Regions from separate parts of the Pseudomonas simiae genome, predicted to be linked through region 1. Evidence: riboswitches for the same ligand, from Rfam matches in the RefSeq annotation. Region 1 holds a riboswitch; each other region holds the start of a gene.

Region 1 (4,207 bases):
GCTCGACCAGGCCTCCTTGCAGGCCCAGCGCAAGCTGACCATTCCCTTCTTGAAAGAAACCCTCGGCTGGTAGACAGCCCTTTGTTTTTGCCGCGTTCGGCAAATTCCAGGCGCCAGAAAACCTGCGCTTGAGCCGATGTGGCTACGCAAAAGGCAGGTACGGGGTGTTAAGGGCTTAGATGTCATGGTCCAAACAAGAAGTCACATAGATCACGATTGAATTTGCAAATCGATGTGATAGAGGGCATAGTCTCGTCTTCTTTACATATCAGCCACGGTCGTGCCCATGCTAAATCGCTTCGCACCCCTCGTGCCCCTCGCACTCGTTACCCTGTTGTTTGGTTGCGCCTCCCACCCTCAACAGGTGGCAGAACAGCAAAAACCACAGGTTCAAAATCAGGCAAAATTCGTTGCTGCACAGTCTGCTTCTGTTTATGAAGAAGAGCTGGCAACTGAAAAAGAGCTGACCAACTTCTCCGGTAGCAAGCCTTACCAGCTTCCCGTTCTGGCCGACAGCATCCTCGAACGCGGCATGTCCCTGATCGGTACCCGTTACCGTTTCGGCGGCACTTCTGAAGCCGGCTTCGACTGCAGCGGTTTCATCGGCTATCTGTTTCGTGAAGAAGCGGGCATGAACCTGCCGCGCTCCACCCGCGAAATGATCAACGTGGATGCACCGTTGGTCGCGCGCAACAACCTCAAGCCCGGTGATCTGCTTTTCTTCAGTACGGCAGGGCGTGGTCGTGTGAGTCATGCCGGTATCTACTTGGGCGACAACCAGTTTATTCACTCCAGCAGCCGTCGCAGTGGCGGTGTTCGAGTCGACAACCTGGGCGACAGCTACTGGAGCAAAACCTTCATCGAAGCCAAGCGCGCACTCGCCATGGCCCCGACGACAGTTACCGCTAGCAAGTAAACTTAAAGTGATACTTGAAGTTTGACGTGTAAGCGCTAGAATCCCTGGACATTGTTGTAATCTGTTCGCGCGAGCTTTGCTTGCGCGTTCTGGTTTTCAGCGTTCGGCAGCGAAAGCCGCATCCAGACCAGGATTGTTCTGCCCATGTCGACCTCGGCCCGCCTGATCCTCATTCTTTGCGCCGCGCTGCTCAGCGCCTGCGCAAGTCGTCCACCGCCGCCCGCTCCCGTAGCGGTGAAGCCCAAGCCGGTGTTCAACTATTCCAGCCAGAATTTCTCGCCTGCGGCCGAAGACGTCCTCTTCCGTGCCCTGGGCCTGGTCGGCACGCCTTATCGGTGGGGCGGCAACACACCGGACTCCGGGTTTGATTGCAGTGGCCTGATCGGTTTTGTCTTCCGCGACGCTGCCGGCATCTCCCTGCCGCGTACCACTCGCGAATTGATCGTGATGCGTGCGCAAGATGTCAGCGAGCAGAATCTGCAGACGGGCGACCTGTTGTTCTTTGCCACGGGCGGCGGTTCACAGGTCAGCCACGCCGGGATCTACGTCGGTGAAGGCCGTTTTGTGCATGCACCGCAAACCGGTGGTACGGTGAAGTTGGACACCTTGTCCAAGGCGTATTGGCAGAATGCCTACCTGAGCGCCAAGCGCGTGTTGCCAGGCAATCTGGCGCGTAATCCTTAGAAAGCAGCGGCAGGTTTCACGCGTGAAGCTGCAAGCGGTGCGATGCCTGCTTGCGGCGATCAGCTTGAAGCTTGCAGCTCGCCCCTCAAACTACTACCCTTCGCCGCTTGTTCCAGGTGCTCTGTGACCCATGGGTCGACGGAGTGAAACAGGGAAGCCGGTGAGTGAGCGCACTTGTACACAGTGACGCCGCGATCCCGGCGCTGCCCCCGCAACGGTAAATGAGTCAAGACGCTGCCTTTTGCCACTGTATCGCTCGCGATATGGGAAGGCGCAGCGTCGGTCTGCGCTTCTATAAGACGTGCGCCACTCATGAGCCCGGAGACCGGCCTGCAACATCCAACAGCATCACGGTGGGCGATGCTTGGCTGTCTGTTTTTTCTTTTTCCTGCCCGCCGTTTTTGTCCAGCCCCAACGGAGAGCTGCCATGACCGATTCCCCCGACCGCGACGAACGCCACCTGGCGCGCATGCTGCGCAAAAAAGCCGTGATCGATGAACGCATCGCCAACTCCCCGAACGAGTGCGGCCTGTTGCTGGTGCTGACCGGCAACGGCAAAGGCAAGAGCAGCTCCGCGTTCGGCATGCTGGCCCGGGCCATGGGGCACGGCATGCAGTGCGGTGTGGTGCAGTTCATCAAGGGGCGCAACAGTACCGGTGAGGAATTGTTCTTCCGCCGTTTCCCCGAGCAAGTGCGCTTTCATGTCATGGGCGAAGGCTTCACCTGGGAAACCCAGGACCGCCAGGGTGACATCGCCGCCGCCGAAGCCGCCTGGGCGGTTTCCCGCGAGTTGCTGCAGGACCCGTCTATCGGTCTTGTCGTACTCGACGAACTGAACATCGCCCTCAAGCACGGCTATCTCGACCTGGACCAGGTGCTCAGCGACCTGCAAGCCCGCCCGCCGATGCAACACGTGGTGGTCACCGGCCGCGGTGCCAAGCCTGAACTGATCGAAATGGGCGACACCGTCACCGAAATGGGCATGCTCAAACACGCGTTCCAAGCCGGTATCAAGGCACAGAAGGGCGTCGAACTTTGAATCAGCCCCGTCATTGCCCGGCCGTCTTGATTGCCGCACCGGCGTCCGGCCAGGGCAAAACCACCGTCACCGCCGCGCTTGCCCGATTGCACCGCAACCTGGGGCGCAGGGTACGCGTGTTCAAATGCGGCCCGGACTTCCTCGATCCGATGATCCACGAACGCGCCAGCGGTGCGCCGGTGTATCAATTGGACATGTGGATGGTGGGCGAGCAGGAAAGTCGTCGCTTGCTATGGGAAGCGGCGGGGGAGGCGGACCTGATCCTGATCGAAGGCGTGATGGGCCTGTTCGATGGCACACCGTCCAGCGCCGACCTGGCGCGACACTTCGGCGTGCCTGTCTTGGGCGTGATTGACGGTACGGCGATGGCCCAGACCTTCGGCGCGTTGGCCCTGGGCCTGGCACGTTATCAGCCGGATCTGCCGTTTGCCGGGGTGCTGGCCAATCGCGTTGGCACCTTGCGTCACGCACAATTGCTCGAAGGCAGCCTCACCGAAGGCCTGCGCTGGTACGGCGCGTTATCCCGCGAGACCGGTATCGAACTGCCTAGCCGTCACTTAGGCCTGGTACAGGCGAGCGAACTGAACGACCTCGATGTGCGTCTCGATGCAGCCGCCCAAGCGCTGGGCAGCAGTTGCGAAGTGGCTTTGCCGCCGCCAGTGACCTTTGCCGCACCGGAAGTGATCGAAACCCAGCCACTGCTCAACGGTGTGCGCATCGCCGTGGCCCGCGACGAAGCCTTCGCGTTTACCTATGGCGCCAGCCTCGACCTGCTGCGGGCAATGGGCGCTGAACTGGAGTTTTTCTCGCCGATCCACGATCGCAAATTGCCTGACGTCGACAGCCTCTATCTGCCCGGTGGTTATCCGGAATTGCACCACCAGGCGCTGGCGGAAAACACCTCGATGCTTGACGCCATCCGCGCTCATCATGCCGCCGGCAAACCGCTGCTCGCCGAATGCGGCGGCATGCTCTACCTGCTGGACTCGCTGACCGACGTCGAGGGTGTTCGCGCCGAACTGGTGGGCCTGCTGCAAGGCGATGCGGTGATGCAGAAGAAACTCGCGGCCTTGGCGCTGCAAAATGTCGAATTGCCCGAAGGCACGCTGCGCGGCCATACCTATCACCACTCCCTGACCACCACCGAATGGCAGCCGATTGCCCGTGGCCTTAGCCCCAATGGCGGACGCGGTGCCGAGGCGGTTTATCGGCAGGGGCGGATGACGGCTTCCTACGTACACTTTTACTTCCCCTCGAATCCCCAGGCGGTGGCCGCATTGTTCGCGCCCGATCCTGTAGGCGCCGGCTTGCCGGCGATGAGGCCATGACCGACAACGCCTTCCCCGAGGCCGACCGCCAGGCGGTCTACCGCGCCATCGCTGAACGTCGCGACATGCGCCACTTCAGCGGCGGCACTATCGCCCCGGAATTGCTCTATCGTCTGCTCCAGGCCGCGCACCAGGCACCCAGTGTCGGCCTGATGCAGCCCTGGCGTTTTATCCGCATCAGCGACCGTCCGTTGCGTGGGCAGATTCAACAACTGGTGGAAGAAGAACGCATACGCACCG
Region 2 (4,207 bases), 290 kb from region 1:
CGCGCCTGTTCGGAACTGGCGGATTTGGTGATCAGGAAGGCGGTGAGCGCATTGAACAACTGCGAGCCGGCAATGCCCGCCAGGATGATCTGGCCGGTGCCGCTGGCCGAACCGCTGGCGCGCGCGAGCAGGATCACCAGCGCAAACGCCGCCATGGCGCCAACAAACGCGCCCGCCGACAACGAAATCAACCCGCCGCCCACGCCGATCAACGCCACCAGCACCGCGCCAGTCGAAGCGCCGGCACTGATGCCCAGCAGGTAGGGATCGGCCAGTGGGTTGCGCAACAGCGATTGCAGGATCACCCCGCACGTCGCCAGCCCGGCGCCACACGCAGCGGCGACCAGGGCGCGGGTGAGGCGGTAGTTCCACACCACGCCTTCGTCGATGGGGTCAAGCACGTAGCTGGCCGCCCACAGTTTGTTGGCGAGCACCTGGAGCACGACTTGCGGCGAGATGGCGGTTTCGCCGATCGCCACCCCCGCGAGTAGGGCGGCTAATAGCAGGGCCAGGGCGAGTAGGGTGCGCGTCATTTGGGCAGGTCGTAGCCGTCGATGGCCGTGGCCAGTTGCTCAAGCCCGTCGAACGTGCGGATGCTGGCCTGCAGCGCCAGGGCATCGAGGATGATGATGCGGTTGTTTTTCACCGCGTCCATGTTGCGAGTCACGGGATCGCTGCGCAGGAAGGCCAGTTTCTTTTCATGGTCGTCGGCGGGGTAGCGGCGGCGGTCCATGCGTGCGATCACCAGAAAGGTCGGGTTGGCCTTGGCGAGGGTTTCCCAGCCGACGGCGGGCCATTCTTCATCGGATTGCACCACGTTGTGCAGACCGAGGGTTTCCAGCATGAACTCTGGAATGCCCTTGTGGCCGGCCACGTAAGGATCGCTAGCCATCTCGGAACTGGAGAACCACACCAAGGCACTGGCTTGCTTGAGGCCTTTGCTTTGCACGGTGGCAACAGATTTGGCCAAGCGTACCTTGAGGTCGTCGTTCAACTGTTGGCCGCGCGCCTGTACGTCGAAGATCTCGGCGAGTTGGCCGATGCTTTTATAGATCGTTTCGATACGGAACGGCTCCAGCCGTGTGCCGTCGGCGCCTACCAGGTTGTCCTTGCCTTCGCAGTCGGAGGGCAGCAGGTAAGTGGGGATCTTCAGTTCATGGAATTGCTCGCGGGTGCCGACCACGCCCTGGGGCCCGACCACCCACTCCAGCTCGGCGGCCACCAGCTGCGGGCGCTTGGCGATCACGGCTTCAAAGCTCGGCTCATTGTTGGCTAGCCGCTCGATGCCGTCGTTCTGCACCTTGTACTGCGGCAGTACGCTGTTGAACCACAGTGAGGTGCCGACCACTTTGTCGCCCACGCCCAATGCGTAGAGCATCTCGGTGGCCGCCTGGCCGATGGTCACGCTGCGGGCGGGGGCTTGCTGGAAGGTCAGGCGACTACCGCAGTTTTCCACGGTCAGCGGGTAGTGGGTGGGCGCGGCTTGGGCGAGGGCACAGAAGCCCAGGCCGGTGAGCAGGGCGGTAACGCGTGGCAGCATGGGGCAATCTCCGAATGAACCGTACGTGCCATTCGGAAATACACCCTTAAGCGCTGCACTAGAAAAACAGGCAAGAATGTCCTTCCCGGACACCCCGCCGGTTGGTAATTGAGCTTGGGCCGGCAGGTCTCCTGACTGATGCGTCGTCGCCAGGCTCCGGCCTTCCCGGACAAGGTCCAGTGGCATCAGGGAGCAGGCTCAGCACCTACAGTTGCGGGGGCAGTTCCGATTGGCGAGGGTGTACCGCGCTTCGGATTCCCTATTAGTCCCGTTTGGGAACCGGCGCGGTATGGTAGTTGATTAGGGCGGGGCGATATAGCCCGAGGCACGCCCGGTCAGAGACGAATGTCTTCAGGCCCCTGTATCAGCGCTTCAATCCGCGTGCCGGTGGCGCGTTCTTCGTTGCTGAAGCCGTCGTAGTCGGCCAGGTTGGCAAAACGCAGGCCGGTGAGGCGTTCTATCTGGATTACGCTGCGCTGGTAGGTCCTGAGCTGGCCGAACACCAGGTCGAGCTGGCCCAGCTCGCGGCTCTGGTCGATCATGTAGGCGCTGGCCGAAGGCTTGCCGTCATCGCTGAGGTAGGCGACCACTTTCCAGAACGCCTTGGGGATCTGGACGCCCCGGTACACCCGGTCGTCGTCGGCGAACACCGGGCCGGTGAACACGGTGGCTCGGGCTTTCCAGCGCTGGGTGTTGTCGAGGATGTAGTCTTCGAGCTCCAGCCACGTTTTCTGGTTGAACCCGCTCATCTGCGGTGAACAGTTGGTGAAGTGGAAGGTGTCGAAGTTGGCGGTTTGCGCCGCGTCGCCCCAGTTCGGGTCTTGTCGGCGCACCAGGTGGCCGCGATCCAGGCCGTTGCTGGCATACAGTGCTTCGCCCACCTGCGCATCAATGGGCAGGCGTCCGTCGTAGGCCCAGGTGTCGTTGCTGCGAATGATGTCCACATGCTGCCCGCCATCGATGTTGACGCCCACATACAGCGCGAGCCGCTTCGAGCGTGACATCGTTATCGAGAAGTGCGTGTAGTCCAGGCGCTTCTGGACATCGCCGGCCAAGGTCTCTTCAACCGTAGGCCAGGGCACCCCGAAGCTGCCGAGAAAGTCCTCAGCGTAGCCGCGTCGGTCCTTCAAGTCGTTGGCCGAGGTGACGCGGGGCGTCGCGGCTCGTGCCTCCAGCAATGTGGGGCTCGGTGCGATCAATGGGCGCAGGTCAGCGAGCCTGGGGCGGTATGAAAGGTCGATTTTGGCTTTACGTGCGGGCATCGGTCAGTCCTCCTTGGATAAACACGACTGCAACATAGGTTAATGACAATTGATGACACGCGATAACCCCTGGAGGCTATCCTGAATCGATGACCCGGACGTTGTTACCTGCCAAATGGAGCCAGCCAATGTGTGTTCGCCAGCCGAATCGTAATCCGATTTTCTGCCTGATCCCGCCCTATATGCTCGACCAGATCGCGCGCAACGGGGACAAAGCGCAACGGGAGGTCGCGTTGCGCACCCGCGCCAAGGACACAACGTTCCGCTCGCTACGGATGGTCGCCGTGCCTGCCAAAGGGCCGGCGCATATGGCCCTGGCCATGGGGGCCGATAAACGCCGCTCGATCTACAGCGCCGAGGGCGCCGACAGCCTGCCGGGCACGCTGGTGCGTGGCGAGGGGCAGCCCGCCAGTGGTGATGCGGCGGTGGACGAGGCCTATGATGGCTTGGGCGCCACCTTCGATTTTTTCGACGAGGTCTTCGATCGCAACTCCATCGACGATGCCGGGATGGCGCTGGACGCCACTGTGCACTTTGGCCAGAACTACAACAATGCGTTCTGGAACTCGACCCAGATGGTGTTCGGGGATGGAGACGGGCAGTTGTTCAACCGCTTTACGGTGGCCCTCGACGTGATTGGCCATGAGTTGGCCCACGGCGTCACCGAGGACGAGGCCAAACTGATGTATTTCAACCAGTCCGGGGCGTTGAATGAATCGCTGTCGGACGTGTTCGGTTCGCTGATCAAGCAGTATGCGTTGAAGCAACGTGCGGAAGACGCCGATTGGTTGATCGGCAAAGGGCTGTTCACCCAAAAGATCAAAGGCACCGCCCTGCGCTCGATGAAAGCCCCCGGCACGGCGTTTGACGACAAACTGCTGGGCAAGGACCCCCAGCCCGGGCACATGGATGATTTTGTGCAGACCTACGAGGACAATGGCGGGGTGCATATCAACTCCGGCATTCCCAACCATGCGTTCTACCAGGTGGCGACCATACTGGGCGGGTTCGCCTGGGAGCGCGCCGGGCGCATCTGGTATGACGCGCTGCGTGATGCGCGGCTGCGGCCCAACTCGGGTTTCCTGCGCTTTGCGCGCATTACTTACGATATTGCAGGCCGACTCTACGGCGCTAACAAGGACGAACAGAAAGCGGTCAAGGACGGTTGGAAGGCGGTCGGCATTGCTGTCTGACGAGAGGAACGGCCATGCAAATTTCAATCAAGGAAAACGGCGGGCCCGGTTTTTTTCCGGGCCTGGCCAAGCCACAGACGGTGGAACTGGACACGCTGCCGGAGCAGGAACAACAGGAGCTGCGGCAGCTTGTCGAGGCTTGCGACTTCTTTCAACTGCCGCCCAGCAATGCGCCTGCCCCCGGTAATCCGGGCCAAGTGCATTACACCGTG
Region 3 (4,207 bases), 1.8 Mb from region 1:
AAGTGCGGCGCTTCCGGGCTGGACTGGGCGAAGCCGGTGGTGTTGAGAATCACCGCCGCGCCGACCTCGTCCAGCAGGTCCTCGACCACCGCCAGGCAGCCGGGTTCTTTCAAACTGGCCACCGCCATCGGCAACGGGTTGAGACCCGCCGCCTGCAAGCGCTGGCAGAACACATCGATAAAACCGGTATTGGCTGCCTGCAAATGCGAGCGATAGAACAACACCGCCGCCACCGGCCACTCGGCATTCCAGTCGGCCTGCCAATCATTCAGCCGGGCGCTGGCACGGTGCGGGTGATAAATCGCCGTGCGCGGCAAGGTTTGCGGCTCGGCCCAGGCGTAATCACGGCCCAGGTAAGTGCTGGCCAGGCAGCGATAGAAATCCAGGGCATTGCCCAGGCCGCCCTGGCGCAGGAAGTGCCAGAGGCGATCACGCTCTTCGGCGCCGACGGTACTTAGTCCGCTGAGCTCAGGGTCCGGGCGATCATCCCCCGGCACCAGAATCAGTTGAACGCCACGCTCGGCCAATTCCACCAGACGCTCAATGCCGTAACGCCAATAACCGATGCCACCATGCAGGGAAATCAGGATGACCTTGGCGTGGCGCAGCACCTCATCGACATACAGGTCGACCGAGGCATGGTTCTGCACCTGCATCGGGTTGGCCAAGCGAAAGCTGGGGTAATCGTCCGGCAACTGCTGGGCCGCTTCGGCCAGCAGCGCCAGGCTGGAATCGCCGCTGCACAGGATCACCAGATCAGCGGGGGTTTGTCCGAGGTCGGCAATATTGTCGTCCGAGACGAAACCACCGGGCTGGGTCCTGAGCAGGTGCATGGGTTAAACGCTGAGGGCTGCGCGCAGTTGCGCTTCAAGGCCCGCCGCGTCGAGGTCCTGACCGATCAGCACCAAGCGTGTGATGCGTGCTTCGTCCGGGCCCCAGGCACGGTCGAAGTGCTTGTCGAAACGCGTACCCACCCCTTGGATCAGCAGGCGCATCGGCTTGTTCGGAATCGCAGCGAAGCCTTTGACGCGCAGGATGCCGTGTTGCACCACCAACTGGGTCAGGGCGTCGAGCAGCAGCGCTTCATCGGCCTGCGGCAGGTCGATGGAGATGGAGTCGAAGGCGTCGTGATCATGGTCATGATCGTCTTCACCGTCATGGTGATGGTCGTGATGACTGTGGCGACCGTCGATATGCTCTTCGGAGCCGGCACCCAGGCCGATCAGCACGTCCAACGGCAAACGACCGCTGCTGGCTTCAATGATCTTCACCGCGGGCGGCAGTTCTTCCGCGACTTCCAGGCGCACACGGGCCAGGTCTTCAGGGCTGATCAGGTCGCTCTTGTTGAGGATCACCAGGTCGGCGCTGGCCAGTTGGTCGGCGAACAGCTCATGCAGCGGCGACTCGTGGTCCAGGTTCGGGTCGAGCTTGCGCTGGGCATCCACCTGGTCCGGGAAAGCGGCGAAGGTGCCGGCGGCCACGGCCGGACTGTCGACCACGGTGATCACAGCGTCGACGGTGCAGGCGCTGCGGATTTCCGGCCACTGAAAGGCTTGTACCAACGGTTTTGGCAGGGCCAGGCCGGAGGTTTCGATGAGGATATGGTCGAGGTCGCCGCGACGGGCCACCAACTCGCGCATCACTGGAAAGAACTCTTCCTGCACGGTGCAGCACAGGCAGCCATTGGCCAACTCGTAGACGCGGCCGTTGGCTTCTTCTTCGGTGCAGCCGATGGAGCACTGCTTGAGGATTTCACCGTCGATACCCAGTTCGCCGAATTCGTTGACGATCACGGCGATGCGACGGCCCTGGGCGTTATCGAGCATGTGGCGCAGCAAGGTAGTCTTGCCCGAGCCGAGGAAGCCGGTGACGATGGTGACGGGGAGTTTGGCCAGTGTTTTCATCGGATGCCCTTGGGGGCGGGCATACGGGACGATAGGCCCTGCGACGGCGCGCAGCAGCGGATTTCGTCACCGGATCACCCCGCCCGGTTGAAGTAGAAAATCGGTTGCGAGGCAGGTCTCCTGGCTTGGGGCTTGCGGGTCTTGCGACCGGCGCTGGCTGCGCCTTCCCGCCTTGTCGGCAGTGGCGTGGCAGTCAGCTGAACCCTTTACAGTTGCGGGGGCAGCCGCGGCTTGGACCGCGTTCCCTTCTTAGCTTCGGCCTGGGCCGAAGAACCTCGAAGGGTGTAAGGCTACGCAGTGCTTGGGGGATGGTCAATGATGGGGTTGGATTGGTTGGGTTAGTGTACATATCCGTTTCTGCGGTGATGGCTGCTATGGGTTCCGCCCTTACGGCGGGTCACTTTGGAAAAGAGCCCCAAAGTAACCAAAGGGCTCTTGCCCCAACACTCGGCACCTCGCTCACGCTCGGTGTGCCCGTAATCCGACAGGGATTTGGGGGGCCACCGCCACGCGCCATCCATGGCGCGGGGCGGCTAAACCGGCATCCCTGCCGGTTTACCCCCCAAATCCCTGTCGAATTCCGGCCAGCGTGTTTGACGGGGCGCTTAGGATCAAGATCAAGATCAAAAGCAAAAGCACAGCGGCCTGACAGCCGGCTTGAGTGGTGTAGAGCAAAGGCGGTTCGCTGTAGGAGCGGAACCCATTTCAGCCATCATCGCAACAAGGGATATGTACACACCCCAATTGACTCCCCTCCCACCCCCATGCTCTCCTACACATCTTGTTTCGGGTGCCCTTCACAGGGTGAAACGGGAAACCGGTGCGTCATAGCGATATGACCAGTCCGGTGCTGCCCCCGCAACGGTAAGCGAGTGAAGCGTCAGATCCACTGTGCCTCGACGGCATGGGAAGGCGATGCTTATTAGGCACATTGCCCCTCGCAAGCCCGGAGACCGGCCCGAAAAATTCAGATAACAAACCCGCGGTGGGCGGGCGCTGTTCAAACCCTGCGTGCCTGGCTCGCGGGGTTTCCATGCGCTCGTTTCACCCAGACACCTGAAAGGGACGCGCCATGTCGATCGTCAGCAGCACCTCGCACTCCGCCAGCAGCACCGCCACCCTGAGCCAACGCCTGACCGCCGCCATCGGCGCGTCGATCCTTGGTGCGTGCCTGGTGTACTTTGCCGGTTTCTCGCACATCGAGGCCGTGCACAACGCTGCCCACGATACCCGCCACAGCGCTGCGTTCCCGTGCCACTGAGACCTGCCGACATGATCAAGCGTATCGCGCAAACTGCAGGTTTCACCGGCCTGCTGGCCGCCCTGTTGCTGACCTTGCTGCAAAGCTTCTGGGTCGCCCCGCTGATTCTGCAGGCGGAAACCTTTGAAAAGGCCCCGGCCGCCACCGAAGTGGCCCACGAACACACCGAAGGCGCTGCCGCCCACACCCACGATGCCGAAGCCTGGGAGCCGGAAGACGGCTGGCAGCGCGTGCTCTCCACCACAGGCGGTAATCTGGTGGTCGCGGTCGGTTTTGCGCTGATGCTGGCCGGTCTCTACACACTGCGCGCGCCAACCCGCACCGCCCAAGGCCTGCTGTGGGGCTTGGCCGGTTACGCAACCTTCGTGCTGGCACCGACGATGGGCCTGCCGCCTGAGCTGCCGGGCACCGCCGCCGCGGACCTGGCGCTGCGCCAGACCTGGTGGATCGGCACTGCGGCTTCTACGGCTGCCGGCATCGCTTTGATCGTATTTGGTCGTAACTGGCTGTTGAAAGTGCTGGGCGTGGCGATCCTCGCCGTCCCCCACGTGATCGGCGCGCCACAGCCCGAAGTGCATTCGATGCTGGCACCGCAAGCCCTGGAAGCACAATTCAAGATCGCTTCACAGTTGACCAACGTCGCTTTCTGGCTCGCACTGGGCCTGATCAGCGCGTGGCTGTTCCGCCGCAACCGTGACGACCAATACTCGGCATGACCCTGGTGATCGGCCTGGGTTTCCAGCAGGGTTGCGATCTTCACACCTTGCTGGCGCTGTTCGATTCGGCCCTCGCCGAGGGCGGTATCGAGCGTCACCGCATTAGCGCGCTGGCCAGTATCGATCGCAAACAGAATGAACCGGGGTTACTGGCTCTGGCCCAGAGGCTGAACCTGCCACTGCAGTGTTTCAGCGCCGAGCAACTGGCGGCGTTTGAACACCGCCTGAGCCACAAATCCGACATCGCTTTTGCCCACACCGGCTGTTATGGCATCGCCGAAAGCGCCGCGCTGGCACTCGCCGAGCACCTTGCAGGCAGCCCTGCC

The links. Region 1 has a riboswitch for cobalamin ahead of cobO (cob(I)yrinic acid a,c-diamide adenosyltransferase). Riboswitches for the same ligand answer to the same signal wherever they lie in the genome.
Positions count from the first base shown of each region.
Region 2: it holds a riboswitch for cobalamin, as region 1 does, so the genes downstream of both, PF1751_RS18755 (ABC transporter substrate-binding protein) here and cobO (cob(I)yrinic acid a,c-diamide adenosyltransferase) in region 1, are expected to answer to the same signal.
Region 3: it holds a riboswitch for cobalamin, as region 1 does, so the genes downstream of both, cobW (cobalamin biosynthesis protein CobW) here and cobO (cob(I)yrinic acid a,c-diamide adenosyltransferase) in region 1, are expected to answer to the same signal.

Region 1 covers NZ_CP010896.1:4,428,561-4,432,767, reverse strand. The annotation lists gene hda (DnaA regulatory inactivator Hda) at 1-73, shown strand, start outside; gene PF1751_RS20075 (C40 family peptidase) at 287-916, shown strand; gene PF1751_RS20070 (C40 family peptidase) at 1,061-1,600, shown strand; cobalamin riboswitch at 1,698-1,948, shown strand; gene cobO (cob(I)yrinic acid a,c-diamide adenosyltransferase) at 2,028-2,639, shown strand; gene PF1751_RS20060 (cobyrinic acid a,c-diamide synthase CobB) at 2,636-3,967, shown strand; gene bluB (5,6-dimethylbenzimidazole synthase) at 3,964-4,207, shown strand, end outside.
Region 2 covers NZ_CP010896.1:4,138,010-4,142,216, reverse strand. The annotation lists gene PF1751_RS18760 (FecCD family ABC transporter permease) at 1-533, opposite strand, end outside; gene PF1751_RS18755 (ABC transporter substrate-binding protein) at 530-1,540, opposite strand; cobalamin riboswitch at 1,645-1,839, opposite strand; gene PF1751_RS18750 (DNA/RNA non-specific endonuclease) at 1,876-2,802, opposite strand; gene PF1751_RS18745 (M4 family metallopeptidase) at 2,931-3,995, shown strand; gene PF1751_RS18740 (protealysin inhibitor emfourin) at 4,010-4,207, shown strand, end outside.
Region 3 covers NZ_CP010896.1:2,609,685-2,613,891, reverse strand. The annotation lists gene cobN (cobaltochelatase subunit CobN) at 1-833, opposite strand, end outside; gene cobW (cobalamin biosynthesis protein CobW) at 837-1,904, opposite strand; cobalamin riboswitch at 1,998-2,197, opposite strand; cobalamin riboswitch at 2,676-2,880, shown strand; gene PF1751_RS11780 (CbtB domain-containing protein) at 2,977-3,165, shown strand; gene PF1751_RS11775 (CbtA family protein) at 3,177-3,881, shown strand; gene PF1751_RS11770 (cobalamin biosynthesis protein) at 3,878-4,207, shown strand, end outside.